Linked DNA regions of Gloeobacter violaceus PCC 7421. Each later gene encodes a partner of the first gene's protein in a complex. Links are inferred from orthologs where the notes say so. Each region holds a gene or a part of one and is shown on either strand. Other genes may lie near its edges.

Evidence for each region.
Region 2: the proteins of uvrA (region 1) and mfd are in contact, whole or in part, in a crystal structure (PDB 4DFC), measured with the Escherichia coli proteins. The link is inferred for Gloeobacter violaceus PCC 7421 from one-to-one orthologs.

The regions. Positions count from the first base shown.
Region 1 is NC_005125.1:4,446,912-4,456,028, reverse strand. Bases 1,362-4,851 are described here. They hold uvrA (excinuclease ABC subunit UvrA), read right to left. Parts: upstream 4,508-4,851; coding sequence 1,562-4,507; downstream 1,362-1,561. Other genes in these bases: GLL_RS21810 (O-antigen ligase family protein), read right to left, coding at 1,362-1,505. In the rest of the region: GLL_RS21815 (hypothetical protein), read left to right, coding at 1-189; more of GLL_RS21810, read right to left, coding at 177-1,361; GLL_RS21800 (hypothetical protein), read left to right, coding at 4,907-6,073; GLL_RS21795 (hypothetical protein), read right to left, coding at 6,125-7,282; GLL_RS21790 (hypothetical protein), read right to left, coding at 7,319-8,437; GLL_RS21785 (hypothetical protein), read right to left, coding at 8,509-9,117. UniProt on the Escherichia coli protein: The UvrABC repair system catalyzes the recognition and processing of DNA lesions. UvrA is an ATPase and a DNA-binding protein. A damage recognition complex composed of 2 UvrA and 2 UvrB subunits scans DNA for abnormalities.
Region 2 is NC_005125.1:4,039,606-4,049,289, reverse strand. What follows is about bases 3,808-7,864. They hold mfd (transcription-repair coupling factor), read left to right. Parts: upstream 3,808-4,199; coding sequence 4,200-7,664; downstream 7,665-7,864. Other genes in these bases: GLL_RS19770 (helix-turn-helix domain-containing protein), read left to right, coding at 7,844-7,864; rpmB (50S ribosomal protein L28), read right to left, coding at 3,833-4,078. Also shown: GLL_RS19800 (S-layer homology domain-containing protein), read right to left, coding at 1-829; GLL_RS19795 (DUF2808 domain-containing protein), read right to left, coding at 938-1,513; GLL_RS19790 (glycosyltransferase family 4 protein), read left to right, coding at 1,802-3,049; GLL_RS19785 (sucrose-phosphate phosphatase), read left to right, coding at 3,053-3,802; more of GLL_RS19770, read left to right, coding at 7,865-8,071; GLL_RS19765 (IS1182-like element ISGvi6 family transposase), read left to right, coding at 8,123-9,684. UniProt on the Escherichia coli protein: Couples transcription and DNA repair by recognizing RNA polymerase (RNAP) stalled at DNA lesions. Mediates ATP-dependent release of RNAP and its truncated transcript from the DNA, and recruitment of nucleotide excision repair machinery to the damaged site.

The DNA.
Region 1 (9,117 bases):
CTCTCAAAGCCGCCGAATCTCATCCGGCTTACAAAGCCTGGCTTCTGTTATTGCCGTTTTGGTGCCCATGGTTATGGCGAGCAGCAGGTGTTGGACGACAAAGCGGCGATTACCTTGGGATTGGTATCGATCGAGATTGCTCGGTTCTTTGCGCCGCAAGCCAATAAACCGGACCCTCAGACGCGGTAGGCACCCACGGCATTCGGCTCGACCCCGCTCGGGTCTTTCGTTGCGGGCTCGGTCGATTCGAACGCCCTTTCAGCCAGGAACATCAAAAAGCCGATGTTCACCCAGAAGAAGACGTGCAGAAATTCGTAGCCGATGAACATATTGAGCACAATCCCGATAGCGCCCAACAGCAGAGCAAGCAGGCGCTCCCGCTGCTCGTCGTCCATAAGCGCCAGTGCCCGGAAAAAGTTGCCGAACAAGCGCGCAAGCATTGCCACGACCAGCCCGAAGCCGATCAAGCCGGTCTCTGCAAAAATCTTCAGAAAATCGAAGTTGGGATAGTAAGTCTTCGGCAGAAAATCCTTGTTGCCCATGGCCACATAACCGACGAACGGTCCGTACTGCCCGGCACCGATCCCCGTGAACAAATTCGCAAGAATAATCGACACCAGATTGCCTGCGTTCGAGGCACGCTCGACGACCGCGCCGCTCACCAATAGATCGTCAAAGGTATCGCTAAAGGTAGGAAGTGTAGCGATGTAGTAGCCCAGAGGCGGAAGCAGCACCGCGGCCCCCAAGACAATGCCCACCCGAAAGCGCTGGTAGACCCAGAACAGATAGAGTAACACCAGCAAAATTGAGACGATCGAAAATTTGGATTGAGAGATGGCCAGGGCCGCCGCTCCCAACAGAGCAATCGGCCAAAAACGCCCGATATAGCGTCTTGTAAGCATCAATAGCAGCGGCGTCAAAAAGACGATTGCAAACTGCTGCGGTTCGGCAGTAGTCCCCGCCAACCGGGGCAGCGCACCGCCGGTTTCCCATACTCCCAGGTAACCGCCGAAGGGGTGGGCAAGCACTTCGTTGTCCGTCGTAAAACCCTGGAAATAGAGAAATAGGAAACCATAGGCCGCCGCGATTGAAAGACCTCCTGAAAGCAACAGCAGCCGAATGAGCGTATTCTCAATTTGCGAATGGCGGCGCAGGGTGAAATAGACCACATAGGCCGAGGCAAACGAGGCAAGATATTTTGCTATATCCGAAGCGAACAGGGGCAGATCGAAGTAGGCGTTGAACACGTCCGGATTGCCCAAAAATCGCAACAAAAAGTCCACGCCCAGATAGACCACAAACAACACCACAGCCCCCAGGTATCCCCGGGCGAGCCGCCCCGGCCCGGGAGCGACATTGAACAGCAGTGCCGCAAGCACAACCACCAGCCCGAGCCAGCCCACCAGGCGCTGAATCGGCAGCACCACCCCCAACACGTCCTCGGGAATCCGCAGCCACACGAAGCAGTAGAGTGCCGCCAGCAGACAGCCAACCGTTCTGAGCATCCGAATCATCTTCAAGCTGGGCTCAGAATAGCAAATATCTCGCTGCTGGCTGCGTCCTATTGCTGGGCCGCCTCCGAGCCGACCAGAATCCCTGGCGCGTGCTCCAGCACGCGGCGCAGAAATTGGCCGGTGTAGGAATCTTCAACCCCCGCCACCTGCTCCGGGGTGCCGGTGGCCACGATCTGGCCGCCCTTGCGGCCCCCTTCCGGACCGAGGTCGATAATCCAGTCGCACACGCGCAGCATATCCAGATTGTGTTCGATGACGACCACGGTATTGCCGGTATCCACCAGCTTCACGAGCACGTCGAGCAATTTGTGCACGTCGTAAAATGATAGACCCGTGCTCGGTTCGTCGAGCAGATACAGCGTCTTGCCCGTCGAGCGGCGCGACAGTTCGGTGGCCAGTTTGATGCGCTGCGCTTCGCCCCCCGAGAGGGTCGGGGCGGGCTGTCCGAGGCGAATGTAGTCGAGCCCCACCTGCCGGAGCGTCTCCAGCTTGTTGATCGCCTTGGGGATGTTCTCAAAAAACTGGCAGGCTTCCTCGACGGTCATCTCCAAGACATCGGCGATCGTTTTGTTTTTGTATTTGACCTGGAGGGTCTCGCGGTTGTAGCGCTTGCCCTTGCAGACATCGCACTGCACATAGACATCGGGCAGAAAGTTCATGGCGATGACGTTGACGCCTTCGCCCTTGCACGCCTCGCACCGCCCGCCCTTGACGTTAAAGGAGAAGCGGCCCGGCTCGTAGCCGCGAGCCTTCGCTTCGATGGTCATCGAAAAGATTTCGCGAATGGCGTCGAAAGCCCCGGTGTAGGTGGCCGGATTCGAGCGCGGCGTGCGGCCGATGGGCGACTGGTCGATGACGATCACCTTGTCGAGGTGGGCGACGCCCTCGACCGCTTCGACGCCCACCGGCCGGGGGCTGGTGCGGCCGAAGTGGTGCTTGAGGTAGGGGTAGAGAATTTCGTTGATGAGCGTCGATTTGCCGGAGCCGGACACACCGGTGACACAGACGAATTTGCCCAACGGAATTTCGACGTCGACCGAGCGCAAATTGTTGCGCGACGCGCCCCGCATGGAAAGGCTCAGACCGTTGCCGCAGCGGCGGGCGGCGGGGGTCTCGATGCGCCGCCTGCCCGAGAGGTACGCGCCGGTGATCGACTCGGGGCAAGTCACGATGTCCTCGACGGTTCCCTGGGCCACCACCCGGCCGCCATGGACTCCGGCACCGGGGCCGATGTCGATTAAATGATCGGCGGCGCGCATCGTATCCTCGTCGTGCTCGACGACCAGAAGCGTGTTGTCCAGGGAGCGCAGCCTGAATAGCGTGCGCAACAGCCGCTCGTTGTCGCGCTGGTGCAGGCCGATCGACGGTTCGTCCAGCACGTAGAGCACCCCGGTAAGCCCCGAGCCGATCTGGGTGGCGAGGCGGATGCGCTGGGCTTCGCCCCCCGAAAGCGTGTTGGCCGAGCGATCGAGGGTGAGGTATTCGAGGCCGACATCGACCAGAAACTGCAGCCGGGCGCGAATTTCCCGCAATACCTCGTGGGCGATGCGCGCCTGCCGCTCGCTGAGGGTGAGCGTGTCGAGCATTCCCAGACAGGTGTCGATGGGCACCGAGGTAAATTCCAGAATCGAACGGCCCGCAATTTTGACTGCCGTCACCTGGGGCTTGAGGCGGGTGCCTTTGCACTCGGCGCAGGGCTGGGAGACGATGTACTGCTCAAGCTTGAGCTTGACCCGGTCGGAGGTGGCCTCCGCCAGACGGCGCTTGAGCCCCGGGATCACCCCTTCAAACTTGGTGAAGTAGCCGCGGGTGTTGTTGTAGAACGACTCGGCGTCCACGAACACCCGCTCCTCCGATCCGTAGAGGATCGTCTGCCGCTGGGTGCGGGTCAGCAGATGCCACGGGGAGGCGGGGGAGAAACCGAGTTGCTTGCCCAGGCTCTTGAGCAATTCGCCGTAGTAGGGATTGCTCGACTCCGCCCAGGGCAAAACGGCCTCGCTCACCGGTTTGGCCGGGTCGGGCACCACCAGATCCGGGGAGAATTCTTGGATGGCTCCCAAGCCGTGACAACTCGGGCAGGCGCCGTAGGGCGAGTTGAACGAGAACATCCGCGGCGAGAGTTCCTCCATCACCGAGCCGTGTACCGGGCAGGCGTAGTTGGCGGAGAAGACCATTTCGATGCCCACTTCGCTCTCGCTGTCGTGCAGGCCGTGGTGTCGGGAAATTTCCACCAGGCGCGCACGCTCCTCGTCGTCGCGCGGCAACAGTTCGACGACGACCGTCCCCTCGGCACGCTCGAGGGCGGTGGCGAGCGAATCGGCCAGCCGCTCGGCGATCCCCTCGCGCCGCACCAGCCGATCGACGACGATCTCGACGGTGTGGCTTTGATTTTTTTCAAGCTCGATCTTTTCGCCCAGTTCGTGGACGCGCCCGTCGACGCGCACCCGCACAAAACCCTCCGAAGCGAGGGCCGAAAGCAGCTTGGCGTGGGTGCCTTTTTTGCCGCGCACGACCGGAGCGAGCAATTGAAAGCGCGTGCCCTCCGGCAACTCGAGCACCTGATCGACAATCTGCTCAATGGTCTGCGGCTCGATGGGCAGACCGCACACCGGACAAAAGGGCTTGCCAGCCCGCCCGAACAAGAGGCGCAAATAATCGTAAATCTCGGTGACCGTGCCCACCGTCGAGCGTGGGTTGTGGGAGGTCGATTTTTGGTCGATGGAGATGGCGGGGCTCAGCCCGTCGATGTGATCGACGTCGGGCTTGTCGAGTTGGCCCAAAAACTGGCGGGCGTAGGCCGAGAGCGATTCGACATAGCGGCGCTGCCCCTCGGCGAAGATCGTGTCGAAAGCCAGCGAAGACTTGCCTGAGCCTGATACCCCTGTTATCACCACCAGCTGGTTGCGGGGAATCTTTAGGGAAATGTTTTTGAGGTTGTGCTGGCGTGCCCCCTGGACGTGAATGCAGTCTCTGCCGCCGTTGCCGTTCATCATCCCTTGCGCCCTGGTTGCAAAAATCTGAACAACGCTACCCAATGGTATCCGCCGCCGAAGCCGATGACAGAACCGGGCGTGCCGTCCAATGTACCACGGACATGGACGGATATTCACGAGCGCTGCTGTGCTTTCGATCGGCCGTTTCCGAGTAAAGGCGCGCGGGGCTCCCGATGGCCTGCCAAGGGCAGATTCGGCAGCCAATCCCACCGCCGCGGACCGCACCGTGCATCAAAAGCGCCGATTATCTCGGCGAATTCGGCAAGTTAGCCGAGCTACTTTGCTTGACTTCTTTGCCAGATGTCCTAGACTATCAAGGCGTTAGTAGTTTTACGAAGTTCACATATGCCTATAAAACACGCACCCTCTTGGCTCGACACGCACCTTGCGAAAACCTGGTTGAAGTGGTCCCTTGGCGTGTGCATCCCGCTGGCGGCAGCGGCCCTAATTCCGGCGACATCGGCGCTTTGGTCCCAGCCGGTTGCCGGACAGACCACCGAAGAAGACGTGATCGTCTCCGGCCCCGATAGCCGTCTGTTTGATCCGGAGTTCGACCAGGACGAAAACCGCTTCGTTTGGTCTGGCAACGACGGCAAAGTTTGGATTGGCAAAATCGATCCGGTAACGGGCAACTTCGATCCGCCCTCGGGCAAGTTTCGCCTCGTGGCAGAGGACGCCGCGCGTACTCTCGAGGTCGGCAATGGTCCAGAATGGGTCTACTCCAGTGTCGGCGATCAAATCACCTACACGGCCCTCGATGCCAACGATGTGCGCTTTCTGGCCAAGGCCAAGTGGGACGGCAGCAAGTGGGTGCCGTCTTTTCTGGAGGATGGCAAAAATGGCTTTGGACCGATCGGCAGCCTCGATAAGGGTGACCCGAAGCCGCGGATTTCTTTTCCCAAAGTAGTCAACAACGGTTCGGCCCTGATTCTTAAGTGGCGCGATCTTGACAATGCCGAGACCGAGGAGCGGGTGCCGGGCGAGCAGGTGCAGGGGTTGCGCTGGGTGCCCGGCAAGCGCCAGCTGACGGTCAACGCCGTGGTCAACGGCGTGCGCCAGGCGTTTTTGTACGATGTCGACACCAAAGTGTTCGAACAACTCACCTTCGATGCCGGCCCCAAAGAAAGCGTCTTTATGTGGCAGGCGCCGGAATTCGACAACGAATATATCTTCTTTGCCCTCACCAACGAGAGCAGCCTCGGGGTCTACCGCAAAATCGACGGGGTGTGGACCAAGATAGCCACGGTCAAACCGCCCTCTAAGGGCAAATTTGTTCAATCTCCAGAGCCGTTTGTGTACAACGGCAAGTCGTACTTGATTATGGCTTCCTCCAATAGCCCGCAATCGACAACCCGCACGGCCCTGACCGACATCTGGCTGGCGGGCATCGACTCGGCGGCACCCTTTTATTACCAGTGCAGCGACCCGTCGGAGAAGACCCGCAAAGACCCCGAGGTCTTTATCACCCAAAGCGGACCGTATCTTTACTACTCCGCGGTGCCCGCCCCCGGTGAAAGTGCAGTGATCTACCGCTGCGACACCAAACTCGGCCCCCCTCTTCCGTAGCTGTGCTGTCAAACGGCTTGCCCTGGAGCACGAAGGCACCGGGGCGCTCTGTTATTGGGACGGTCCAAGCCCGGTGTCGGTCCGCAAAATTGCCGGAGTCTCAGGGTCCAGAAAGACCAAAAAGTAAATATAGGGCCCGTTATCGGTGACAAACACTTCCGGATCGGTGCGCACCCGAGCCGTCGCATCGCTCAATTGCCGATAGAAGGGTGCGGTCGGGTCGATGCCCGCCAGCCAGATGTCGGTAGGAACGGTGCGGCTTTGCGAGTCTGAGGACGTGGAAGTGACCATGAACACATAGGATTTGCCGTTGTGGACCAGAGGCTCCGGCGACCAGAGATAATCGCCCGTCGAGGGGGGTTTGAGGGTTGCAAAGCGCGTCCAGCGCCCTTGAATCCGGCGGTAGAGCCCGAGGTGCGTCTCGTCGACAAGGGCCAGCAGCACCAGCGCGCCGCCAAATTCCGGCGCCTGCCAGAGAAAGGGAGCCTTTTTGAGGCCCGGATCGAAGGTGAGTTGCTCGGAGATCTGCCGGTCGATGTCGTAGGTAAACACCTGTCGCACACCGCCCGCTTCCTGAACAAAGACAACGGCGCGCCGGCCGGGGACCCAGCGGCTGCCCGGGTAGGTCGCTCCCGGCACCACCGTCTCGCTCGCCGGATTGGCCAGTTCGCGCCAGAAGCTCACCAGTCGGCCGCTAAGATCGCGACCGACGTAGGAGATGCGCGGGGCCGGGTCGGCGCGGTCGAGGCTGCCGAAAGGGCCGAAGCGGTCGGTACCGTTTTCCAGAATGTCCCCCGACCAGGTCTTGCCGCTGAAGCGGGCGCGGCCGAGGGCATAGCCCCCATCTTCGTCGTACTTGGTGTAGACGATCTGGGCGCCGGCCTGACCGTAGACCCACTCCGGACCATTGCCGACCACGTCGGCGGGCACTGCTCCGGTGTCGACGAGGACCGCTTTGCCGGAGGGGGGGATAAAATTGCCGCTCGCCCGGTCCACCCGCCCAATCCAGACACTGCCCTGGGCGTCGACCCAGGTAAAACGGCCGCTGGGTTGGTCGAATTCCGGGTCGATCACGCCGGGTTCGGAGACTTGCACGTCCTGCGTCGCGGACTGGGCTGTTGCCGATGTCTGGGTACAGGCGTTGCAGGCGATGACGGCCGGTAGAAGGGCCACGGCGAACCGCTGGGGGATACCGAGTGATACAAGCATCGGATCTATCCTCTTGCAGGTGCAAAACAGGTGGCGCTACCGGAGAACACCCAGACCGGCATTGCAGCGGAAGATTGCCGTAGTCTCGGGGTCGAGGTAGGCCAGGTAAAAAACAACTGGACCTTGTGCAGTCAGAAAAAATTCCGGATCTTTGCGGACCCTTGGCGTTGCATCGCTCAGTTGCCGGTAGAAGGGTGCCGCCGGCTCGATCCCCGCCAGCCAGATGTCCGTGGGAACCGTTTTGCTCGCCTGGTCCCGGCTGGTGGAGGTAGCCATGAAGATATAAGATTTGCCGCCGTAGACGAACACCTCGGGTGAAAAGAGATAGTTGCCTACCGCAGGTGGCTTGAGTGTGGCGATGCGGCTCCAAGCTTCCCCAAGTTTGCGGTAGACCCCGATGCTGCTCTGGTCTACCAGGGCAAACAGTAAATACTCACTGTTGTATTCCGGCGCCTGCCACAGGTAAACGGCTTTTTTCGCCCCGGCGTCGAAGGTGAGTTGTTCGCGCACTTGGGTGTCGATATCGTACAAAAACGCCTGGCGCCCGCCGTCCACCACGGCGCTGTAGGTCATCGCCCGCCGCCCGGGAACCCAGCGGATGCCGGGATCGGCGTCGGGGACCACCGTCTCGCTGGCCGGATCATCCAGTTGCCGCCAGAGGACTTGCTGCTGTGGTCCGGTGTAGGCAATGCGGGGTTGGGGATCACTTCTGTCGAGGCTGCCGATGGGCTGAAAACGGTTGCTGCCACCCTGGAGCACTTCGCTGCGCCAGCCCTCTGCACCGGCTCGGGCTCGGGCGATCGCCCTGCGCCGGGCCTGATCATATTTTGTAAAGACGATTTGTGGCCCGGAAGCGCTGTAGACCCATTCCGGACCGTTGACGACCGCGCCGAGGGGTACCGCCCCGGTATCCACCAGCACGCTTTGACCCGAGCGGGGAACGAAGTCACCCGTAGCCGGGTCCACATGGCCGATCCAGACGCTTCCGAAGGTGTCCACCCAGGTGAAGCGGGCCGCAAGCGAATCAAACTCCGGGTCGATCACGCCGAGTTCAGAGACCTGAACGTCGAGCGGTGCGGGCAGGGCGGCGGGTGCCCACGCCAGGGTTGCCAGGAAAAGCGCCAGAGCAGTTCCGACGCATTGCCGAGTGCACATTGAGGAATTCCTCCCATCGCAAAAAGGTTGTCAACCCAACGGATTGCAGGCGCAAAGCGGTGCCAGTGGGGTCAAAGCCCGGTCTCGCACCGGTAGATAGCCGAGGTGAGCGGCGTGAGAAAGGCTAGGTAGTAAATCATCGGACCATCGTCGGTGACGAAGACCTCCGGATCTTTGCGCACCCGGCTGGTCGCATCGCTCAGTTGCCGGTAGAAGGGGGCCTCCGGATCGATCCCCGCCAGCCAGATGTCCGTGGGAACCGTCTTACTTGCCTGATCCCGGCTGGTCGAAGCGACCATAAAGATGTAGGATTTTCCCTCGTACACCAGCAGTTCCGGCGACCAGAGAAAATTGCCTGTCGACGGCGGCTTCACCGTGTTGATCTTCGTCCAAACTCCGTCGATCTTGCGATAGATGCCAATCTCTTTTTCGTCAATCAGTGTAAAGAAGAGGTACTCGTTGCCGTACTCGGGTGCCTGCCACATGAAGATGGCTTTTTTGATGCCGGCATCAAAGGTGAGCTGTTCGAGCACACCGGCATCGACGTCGTACATAAACCCCTGCCGCCCGCTGCCGACTCTTTCGGTGAGCACCAGAGCCCGCTTGCCGTCGACCCAGCGCCCGCCCGGCGGTTGGGAACCGGGGATTACCTCTTCGGTGGACGGTTCGTCGAGCCCTCG
Region 2 (9,684 bases), 410 kb from region 1 along the record:
CGGGGGTGCCCTTGGCCGTCACCGTCACCGCCTGGCCGGGGGGGACTTTGGCGTCCGGCTGCACCTGAATCGAGGCGATCGTCGGCCGCTCGATCTTGATCTGAGCGACCGGGGCCTCCACAGCCGCCAGCTTCTTCTGATAGACAAGCGACTGGTGCATCAGCACCGCCACCTCGCCGCGGGTGAGCACATCGTCGGGGCCGAGCTTTTTGGCGTCGGGCACGTTAACTACCAATCCCGCCTGGGCGGCGGCGGCGATAAATTCGCGCCCCGCCTGCGGTACAGAAGCGGTGTCGCTGTACAGACCCAGCCAGCTTTCGACCGCCGGTTTGGAAGGTGCAGCCAGCTTGAGGGCGCGCCCGAAGATGGCGAGCGCCTCCAGGCGAGTGAGATCGCCCTGGGGCTTAAATAGATTGCCCGGATAGGTGGACATCACCCCGGCCTGCAATAGCGCCTGGACGTTGAGATAATCGGGGCTGTTTTTGGGCACGTCCTTGATCGGTGTGTCCTTCTTCTTGGCGACGGGCCGGATTTCAAAGACGTTCGTGAGCCAGCGGGCCAGCTCGATGCGGCTCATCGTCGCATCGAGGGATTCCCCCAGGATGATGAGATCGCTTTTGCTCTGCACCGCCTCGGCGTAAGGCTTCGTCCAGCGCACGTCCAGCTCGTCGCTGGCGGGGGCCGACGGGGCCGGGGCGAGGGAGGGTAACTCCGGCGGCGGTGCGCCGTCGGTTGTTGGGGGTGCCGCGGGCTCCTGGGCAAGCACCTGGGAGATGCCCCCGCTCAATCCCAGCCACAAACCCACATGTACAACCCAGTTGCGTTTCATGGCTTGCTATCCGTGCACTACCTGACTGATAGTGTAGCCAGACAAAAGTGCGGCGGCAGGGTTCCCGAAGGCAAGAAATCGGGTCACGGCAGGGCCGCCAGGACAACCTCAGAAGTTTGTCCCGACATTGAGGCGGGCAAAGCCCAGAAACTGGCCGCGCGGCGCGTCCCCGGCCGGATAGGCGACCACGTCGAACAGATAGGTGGCCTCGACATCCGGGTTGGAGGCCATCCACTCGATATTGACGGTGCTGCCGGGGGCAACCGGCTCATCGAAGGTGACCGCCAACTGCGACCCTTCGATGCGGGCCACGGAGGAGACGGCATCGCCGTAGCGCAAACCGGTGCCGTCCCCGACACGCACCCGCACCGGCATCGTTCGGCTGGAGGTCATCTGGGCCACCGACACATCGCCACTGCCGGGTACCGGCGCAATGACGTCGCAGTTGAGGGGATTGGCCAGACCGATGACGACCCGTCCCAGGGCAGTGTTGCTTTGCTGTGGAACCTGGATGCGGACGTTGTAGGTACCACGGGTATTGAATCCGCGGTCGACCAGATCCTGACCGACCAGACGCGGAATGTGGTCAAAGGCGGTCTCGCCGTCGGCAAACTGAATGGCACCGGCCGGAACGGCGACCAGCACCCCGAGGGCGGCAGCAGGGACAAGTGCGCGGTACATCATGGGGACACTCCTTGAATCGACTCCAAGTCGGCTCGCCCGGGAAGCTCGCCTCCGGCAGGACGAGCGCTACTTTCTTTACCTATTCTTAATCCTGATAAGGCAGCGACGCCGCCACTTCCCCCTAAAGAGAGATGGGACGGGTTCAATCCTGCCCATACGCAGAACGGCCTATTTGGAACGGTTCGACCATTTCAGCCCTGGGGCAGAAGAATTGCATGCATCGCGTGAGCCATCCTATAGTCAAGCTACCAAATAACAAAGCAACGACAGGCGTCTCGGAGATTATATATGTACGGACGGATTGCACTGATCTCTGTGAATGGCGACCCCTCGGCGGTCATCGGCGCAGAGGAAGCAGGTGGACAAAATGTCTATGTTCGAGAGGTCGGCAAGCATCTGGCAAGTCTCGGCCACCAGGTAGACATGTTCACTCGCCGTATAGATCCGTCACAAGAAGAGGTCGTCGAAGAAGCTCCCAACTGCCGCACGATCCGCCTCGCCGCCGGGCCTTTGGAGTTTGTGAAGCGCGACGACTTACACAGCTATATTCCCCATTTTGTGGAAAGCTTGACGGCCTACGCCCGGCGCCACTCCTACGACGCGGTACACACCCACTATTGGCATTCGGGGATGGTGGGGCTGGCACTGCGCGAGAAATTGGGTATACCCGTGGTACACACTTACCACTCCCTGGGTGCCGTCAAATACATGAACGTCGCAGAGATTCCCGCCTCGGCACAGCTGCGCCTGAACGGTGAGCGCCGGATTCTGGAGCAGGCGGACCGGGTCGTGGCCACCAGCCCTCAAGAGGCGGAGCATATGCGCTCTTACGTCTCGCGCAAAGGCTCGGTGGATGTCATTCCTTGCGGTGTAGACATCGGCCACTTCGTGGAGACCGATCGGGCCGAGGCGCGGCGGGTACTCGGCTGGGCTGAGCAGGAGAAAGTGGTGCTCTACGTGGGCCGCTTCGACAAGCGCAAGGGGATCGAGACCCTGGTGCGCGCGGTGGCCCAGATTGAGGAACCGGTGCGTCTGGTCATCGGCGGCGGCTATACGCCCGATCGCGGCGACGGCGTCGAGTTCGAGCGCATCCGCAGTGTAGTCGAGGAGGTGGGTCTAACCGGTCGGACCGAGTTTACGGGCCGCATCGACCAGGCGGATCTGCCCAACTATTACACGGCAGCGGACGTGTGCGTGGTGCCAAGCCACTACGAACCGTTTGGTTTGGTGGCCATCGAAGCGATGGCCTGCGGCACACCGGTGATCGCCAGCGCGGTAGGTGGGCTATGCTACAGCGTCGTCAACAACGAGACGGGTCTGCTGGTACCGCCGCGCGATGCCGAGCGCTTCGCCGGGGCCATTCGCCGGGTGATTACCGATGCCGGGTTGCGCGAGCGGTTGTCGCTCGCCGGTGTTCGCCGCATCCATGACCACTTCACCTGGGCCGGGGTGAGCCGCCAACTCGGGCGCCTTTATGCGAACCTGGCGGCCCGTCGGGTTTCTAATCGCCCGCAAAAGCAGCAGTCTGTGGCCTGATCGATGGCGAACCTGCCTTTTTTGTTCGTCAGCGATCTCGACGACACCCTGGTCGGTTCGCTTCCCGAGGACCGCGAGGCGCTGCGGGTGCTCAACGCGGTCCTCGCCGAACCCGAGGTCACAGTGATCTATGCCACCGGACGCTCGCCTGCTTCGGCTTTGACCCTGATTGCCGAGGCCGAATTGTTGATTCCCGATGCCCTGGTGACTAGTGTCGGGACGGCCATCTACTATTCAGAAGATCCCGACAGGCCGGATCATCGGTGGTGGGAGCTTCTGAAGGACGGATGGCAAACGGAGGCAATCGAAGCTGTCGCCGGGCTTTTCCCGGAACTGTGGCCCCAGCCTTCGGCTGAGCAAGGCCCGTTCAAGCGCAGTTATTTTCTCGATCCCGCCCACGCTTACCGCATCGCCGAACTCGAAGCACAGTTACTAAAGGCGCAGTTGCGAACGCGCGTGGTCTACTCCAGTTTTCGCGATCTTGACATCCTGCCCGCCAAGGGCAACAAGGGATCAGCGGTGCGCTACTTGCAGGAGCGCTGGAACTTCGACAGTCGAAATACAGTGGTCTGCGGCGATTCCGGCAACGATCAAAGCCTCTTTGAGACGGGCAACCTGGGAATCGCCGTCGGCAATGCCCGTAGCGAGCTGGTCGCGTGGATGACGGGGCAGCCGAAGCTGCCTATCTACGCTGCGAAGGGCCGCTGTGCTGAAGGCATCGCCGAAGGATTGCGCCACTGGCAGCTTATCTAACCGGTGCGGCGCGCAATCGTAAGCCTTGATTTATTTCACAACGTATTTGCTTAGATCCAGACCCGCTTCTTTGGCCAAAGCGTGCAGGCTGCGGTGCTCAAGGGTCTTGATCGCTTTGGTCGAGAGCTTCAAGCGCACGAAGCAACCCTGCTGATCGTCCCAGATCCGCTTCCATTGCAAGTTGGCCATCTGCAAACGCTTGTTGCGGCGGTGGGAAAAAGAAACGCTGTAGGCGTTGTTGGCTTTTTTGCCGGTGAGCATGCACTTGCGCGACATCGTCCGCACTCCGGATTTTGAACACAATCGCTAATTATTACACACCAGGAGGGTTCGCCGCACGGGTGTCGTGGCCGATGGGCTCAACGTTACAATAGATTGCCGATGCTGCCTGTCGTTCATGCCGCTCACCGCCCTCATCCAGAGTCTTAGGGGTTCTCCGTTTCTTGAGGAGATGTCCCAACGCCTCGGCAAAGCCCTGCCTGTCCGGCTGCAGGGCGGCAACCGGGTCGCCCGCGGCATTGCCGCCTCGGCCCTGGCCCGCCGCCAGGGCACGCCACTTTTGGTCGTCACCGCCAATCTTGAGGAAGCAGCGCGCTGGAGCGCCCAGCTCGAAGCGATGGGTTGGGGTTCGGTGTACCTGTATCCGTCCTCAGAAGCGACCCCCTACGAGCCTTTTGATCCGGAAGAAGAAGTCACCTGGGGACAACTGCAGGTGCTTGCCGAGCTGACCGGACGCAGCAGCGCCCACTGGGCGATCGTCTGCACCAGCCGGGCGCTGCATCCCCACCTGCCGCCGCCGGAGTATCTGGCGGAATATTGCCTGTCGCTGGAGGCGGGTGCGGGTCTGTCGATTGAGAAGTTGACCGGCGAACTGGTGCGGCTGGGCTATCTGCGGGTGCCCCAGGTCGAAGCCGAGGGCCAATTCTCCCGCCGCGGCGACATTCTGGACTTCTTTCCGGTTTCTGCCGAGATACCCGTGCGCGCCGAGTGGTTCGGCGACGAGTTGGAGCGCCTGCGCGAATTTGACCCGGCCACCCAGCGCTCCCTCGATGCAGTGCAGCAGGTGGCGATTACCCCGGTGGGCTTCGGGCCGGTGGTCCTGCCGGAGTTGCAGCTGCGGCTCACCCCGGCGCGGGTGGCCGAGTTGCCCAATAGCTGGCAGGAAGTCGTGCGCACCCAGATCCAGCAGGGCCAGGCTCCCGAGGGGTTGCGCCGCTGGCTGGGGCTGGCGTTTGACCAACCGGCCTCCCTGGTGGACTATCTGCCGGACGCGCTCACCGTCTGTGTCGATGAACCCGAGCAGGTGCGCTCCGCCGAGCACCGCTGGTGCGAGCAGGCCGAGGAGCAGTGGTCCCACCAGCCGGTGGGACCGGGGCCGCTGCACACCGATTTTGCGGCGATCACGGCGTCCCTCGGGCGCTACGCGCTCATCGAGATGCGCGAACTGGTTGCCGAGGGCGAGGCGTTCGGTCTGGGGGGCCGGCCGCTGCCGAGTGTGCCTCACCAGTTCGGCAACCTGGCGGAGCACCTGCGGCAGTACCGCGCCCAGGGGCTGCAAATCTGGATGCTCTCGGCCCAGCCGAGCCGGGCGGTGGCCCTGTTGGGCGATCACGACTGCCCCGCCCAGTTCATCCCCAACCCGCAGGATCTGCCCGCCATCGAAAAGGCGCGCTCCACCCGCACGCCCATTGCCCTCAAGTACTCGGGCCTTGCCGAGATGGAGGGGAGCATCCTTGCCACCCTGCGCGTCGTGCTGGTCACCGATCGCGAATTTTTTGGACAGCGGGTGCTCGCCACGCCCAACTTCGTGCGCAAGCGCCGCCGGGCCGCCTCCAAGCAAATCGACCTCGACAAGCTCAACCCCGGCGATTTCGTCGTCCACCGCAGCCACGGGATTGGTCGCTTCGCGAAGCTCGAGAAGCTGACCGTGAGCGGCTCGGCGCGCGAGTACCTGGTCATCGAGTACGCCGACGGCATCCTGCGGGTGGCGGCCGATCAGATGAATTCGCTCTCGCGCTACCGCTCCACCGGTGGAACGGTACAGCTGTCGCGCATGGGGAGCAAGAGTTGGGAGAAGACCAAGCAAAAAGTCAAAAAAGCGATCCAGAAAATCGCCTTCGACCTGCTCGATCTCTATGCCCGCCGCGCCCAGGAAAGCCGCATTCCCTTTCCGCCCGACCAGCCCTGGCAGCGGGAGATGGAGGAGTCCTTTCCCTATCCGCTCACCCCGGATCAAGCCCGCGCCATCCAGGAAGTGAAAATCGACATGGAGTCGGAGCGGCCTATGGACCGGCTGGTCTGCGGCGACGTCGGCTTCGGCAAAACCGAGGTGGCGATCCGGGCCGCCTTCAAAGCCCTCACCTCGGGTGTCCAGTGCGCCGTGCTGGTGCCCACCACGGTGCTCGCCTCCCAGCACTATCACACGTTTAAAGAGCGCTTCGCTCCCTACCCGATTTCGATCGGTCTACTCAACCGCTTTCGCACCGCGAGCGAGAAAAAAGACCTGCTCGCCCGCCTCGCCACCGGCGAACTGGATCTGGTGATCGGCACCCACCAGCTGTTGGGAGCCGGGGTGCGCTTCCAGAATCTGGGGCTGCTGGTTATCGACGAGGAGCAGCGCTTCGGCGTCGCCCAAAAAGAAAAAATCAAGACCCTCAAGACCCAGGTGGACGTGCTCACCCTCACGGCCACCCCGATTCCCCGCACGCTCTACATGTCGCTTTCCGGGGTACGCGAGATGAGCTTGATTACTACCCCGCCCCCGAGCCGCCGCCCGATCAAGACCCACCTCGCTCCCTACGACCCCGAGCATGTGCGCACGGCGATTTTGCAGGAGTTGGGCCGGGGCGGCCAGATTTTTTATGTCTACAACCGCATCGAAGATATTCAGGATGTCGCCGCCCGCCTGCAGGCGATGATCCCCACCGCCCGCGTCTGCGTCGGCCACGGCCAGATGGAGGAGGGCGAACTCGAATCGACGATGCTCGCCTTCAGCGGCGGCGAATTCGACATTCTCGTCTGTACGACGATCATCGAATCGGGCCTCGATATTCCCCGCGTCAACACGATCCTGGTCGAGAACGCCCACCAGTTCGGTCTTTCCCAGCTCTACCAGTTGCGCGGCCGGGTGGGCCGCTCGGGGGTGCAGGCCCACGCCTGGATGTTCTACAAGCAGGAGGAAGCCCTCACCGACGAGGCGCGCAAGCGCCTGAGAGCCATCCAAGAATTTACCCAACTGGGATCGGGCTACCAGCTCGCCATGCGCGACATGGAAATCCGCGGCGTCGGCAACTTGCTGGGGGCCGAGCAGTCGGGCCAGCTCAACGCCATCGGCTTCGACTTGTACATGGAACTATTGGAAGAGGCGATTCAAGAAATCCGCGGCCGCAAGCTGCCCAAGGTCGAGGACACCCAGATCGACCTGCGCGTCACCGCCTTTATCCCGGCCGACTACATCCCGGATCTCGAACAGAAGATGCGCGCCTACCGCCAGGTGGCCGCCGCCCCCGACCGCGCCCAACTGCAAGCTGCCGCCCTTGAATGGACCGAGCGCTACGGCCCTGTGCCCCCTGCCGCCCAGCAACTGCTGCGCGTCATGGAACTGAAGCAGGTGGCCCGCGCCCTGGGCTTTGCCCGCATCCGCCCCGAAGGCACCAACATTGTGCTGGAGACTCCCATGGAGGCTCCCGCCTGGGAGCAAATTCACCAGGCGTTGCCGGCGGAGGTGCGCGGACGCTTTTTCTTTCAGCCCGGCAAAGTCACCGTGCGCAACCTGGGTGTTCTCCCCAGCGCCCAGCAACTCGAAAATCTGGTGCAGTGGCTCGACAAGGTGCAGTTGCCGTCGCTGGAGATGGCGGGATAATCTCGCTTAAGCAGGAAAAGCCAATTAAACATCGGACTGGAGAAGAACCGTCCAGGTTTCGATCCACTCTTGGCACTTCTCTCACCAAGTCGGCGACCGTCCCTCCGCCAGCCGCTCCGACAGCCTCCGACAACGCACTGGCGCCCTTGGCGAACCCTGGCGAAGCACTGGCGGGACTGATGGCGATCCTCGATGGACTGGGATACCGGCGCGAGCGGCAGCAGCCGGCCGCCGCGCTCGGCGAGAAAATTCTGCTCACCCTCGGCGAGGCCCAGGCGCTCACCGGTCTGAGCCGCGATCACCTAAAGCGAGCCATCGCCGCCGGGGAGCTACGCGCTGGAAAGCTCGGCCGGGCTTGGCGCATCAAGCGCTCGCGCCTAGAGCATCGGTCCAGAACCAGCAGTTGACGGTAGAAGCCGCATCCTCTTTTCTGGAGACGACCTCTACCTCCTTCGCCTATGCAGCCTTCTGTCTGGCAGCCGCCAGTGGAACCCTCACCCGCTGAGCAGGCTATCCTCAAGCGTATCCGTCGCGCCAAGCTGTTCGTTTTCCTGCGCCGCATCCGCCATCAACTCTTCGACGCCGCCTTCCAGAGCGAACTGGCCGGCATCTACAAAGACAGCCCTTGCGGTCAGCCGCCCATCCCACCGGCTCAACTGGCCCTGGCCACTGTCTTGCAGGCCTACACCGGTATCTCCGACGACGAGACCATTGAAGTGCTCACCATGGACCGCCGGTGGCAGATGGTGCTCGACTGCCTCGATTGCGAGGAAGCCCCCTTCGGCAAAGCCACCCTGATACGCTTCCGCCAAGCGCTCATCGCCCACGGCCTCGACCGTCGCCTGATTGAGCGGACCATCGAGTTGGCCACCAGCGACGGCGGGTTCGGCTCACGGGCGTTGCGGGCGGCCCTCGATTCGAGCCCTTTGTGGGGAGCCGGGAGAGTCGAGGATTCTTTTAATTTGTTGGGCCATGCAATGCGCAAGGCATTGAGGATCATGGTGTGCCAGACGGGGGTGGGACTGGCGCAATGGGCTGAGCAGACAGGCACCACACTCGTCGCGGGCAGCAGTTTGAAGGCTGCCCTGGACATCGATTGGAGTCAACCGGACGAATGTGCCGAAGCTCTGGGAAGGCTGCTCGGGGCGCTCGAATCGCTGGAAAGTTACTTGGACGGGCAAACTCAACCCCCTCAGGCTGGGGTCGCACGGTGTCTGCAAGCGGCCGAGCAAGTCCACCAGCAGGACGTACAACTCAACTCGCGCGGACAGTTTGTCCTTCGGCGTGGAGTCAGCCGCGAGCGGCGCATCAGCATCGAAGACCCCGCGATGCGCCACGGCCGCAAAAGCCGGGCGGTGCGCATCGATGGCTACAAGCGCCACGTGCTCAAAGACATCGACAGCGGCCTGGTGCGCGCAGTGGGCATTACTGCGGCCAACCGACCGGAAGCGGCGGTGACAAGGGACATCGAGGCGGACCTGGAGCCTCAGCGGGTGAAGTTGATTGAACTGCACATCGACCGGGCGTATCTGAGCAGCGAGTGGGTCAGACTTCGTCCAGAAGACTTGCGTATTTACTGCAAAGCCTGGCCGGTTAGAAATGGGCCGTACTTCCAGAAGACGGCCTTCGTGCTCGACTGGGAGGCGATGCGGATTCGTTGTCCACAGGGCGTCACCCAGCCTTTTGAGGTGGGTGGGAAAGTGCGGTTTCCGGCCGCGCGCTGTCGGCGCTGTCCCCTACAGGAACGCTGCACGACCAGCCCCAAAGGTCGCAGTGTCTCGATCCATCCGGACGAACTTCTGCTGGTCGAGTTGCGCGAACGCCAGCAGACAAAGGAGGGTCGAGCGAAGTTGCGTGAGCGCGTGAGTGTCGAGCACAGTTTGGCGCACATCGGTCAGTGGCAGGGACGCCGAGCCCGTTACCTGGGCGTGCGCAAGAATCTATTCGATTTGCGTCGGGTGGCGGTGGTGCACAATCTGCATGTGCTAGCCCGACAGGAAGCCGCTGGGCGTTCACAGGC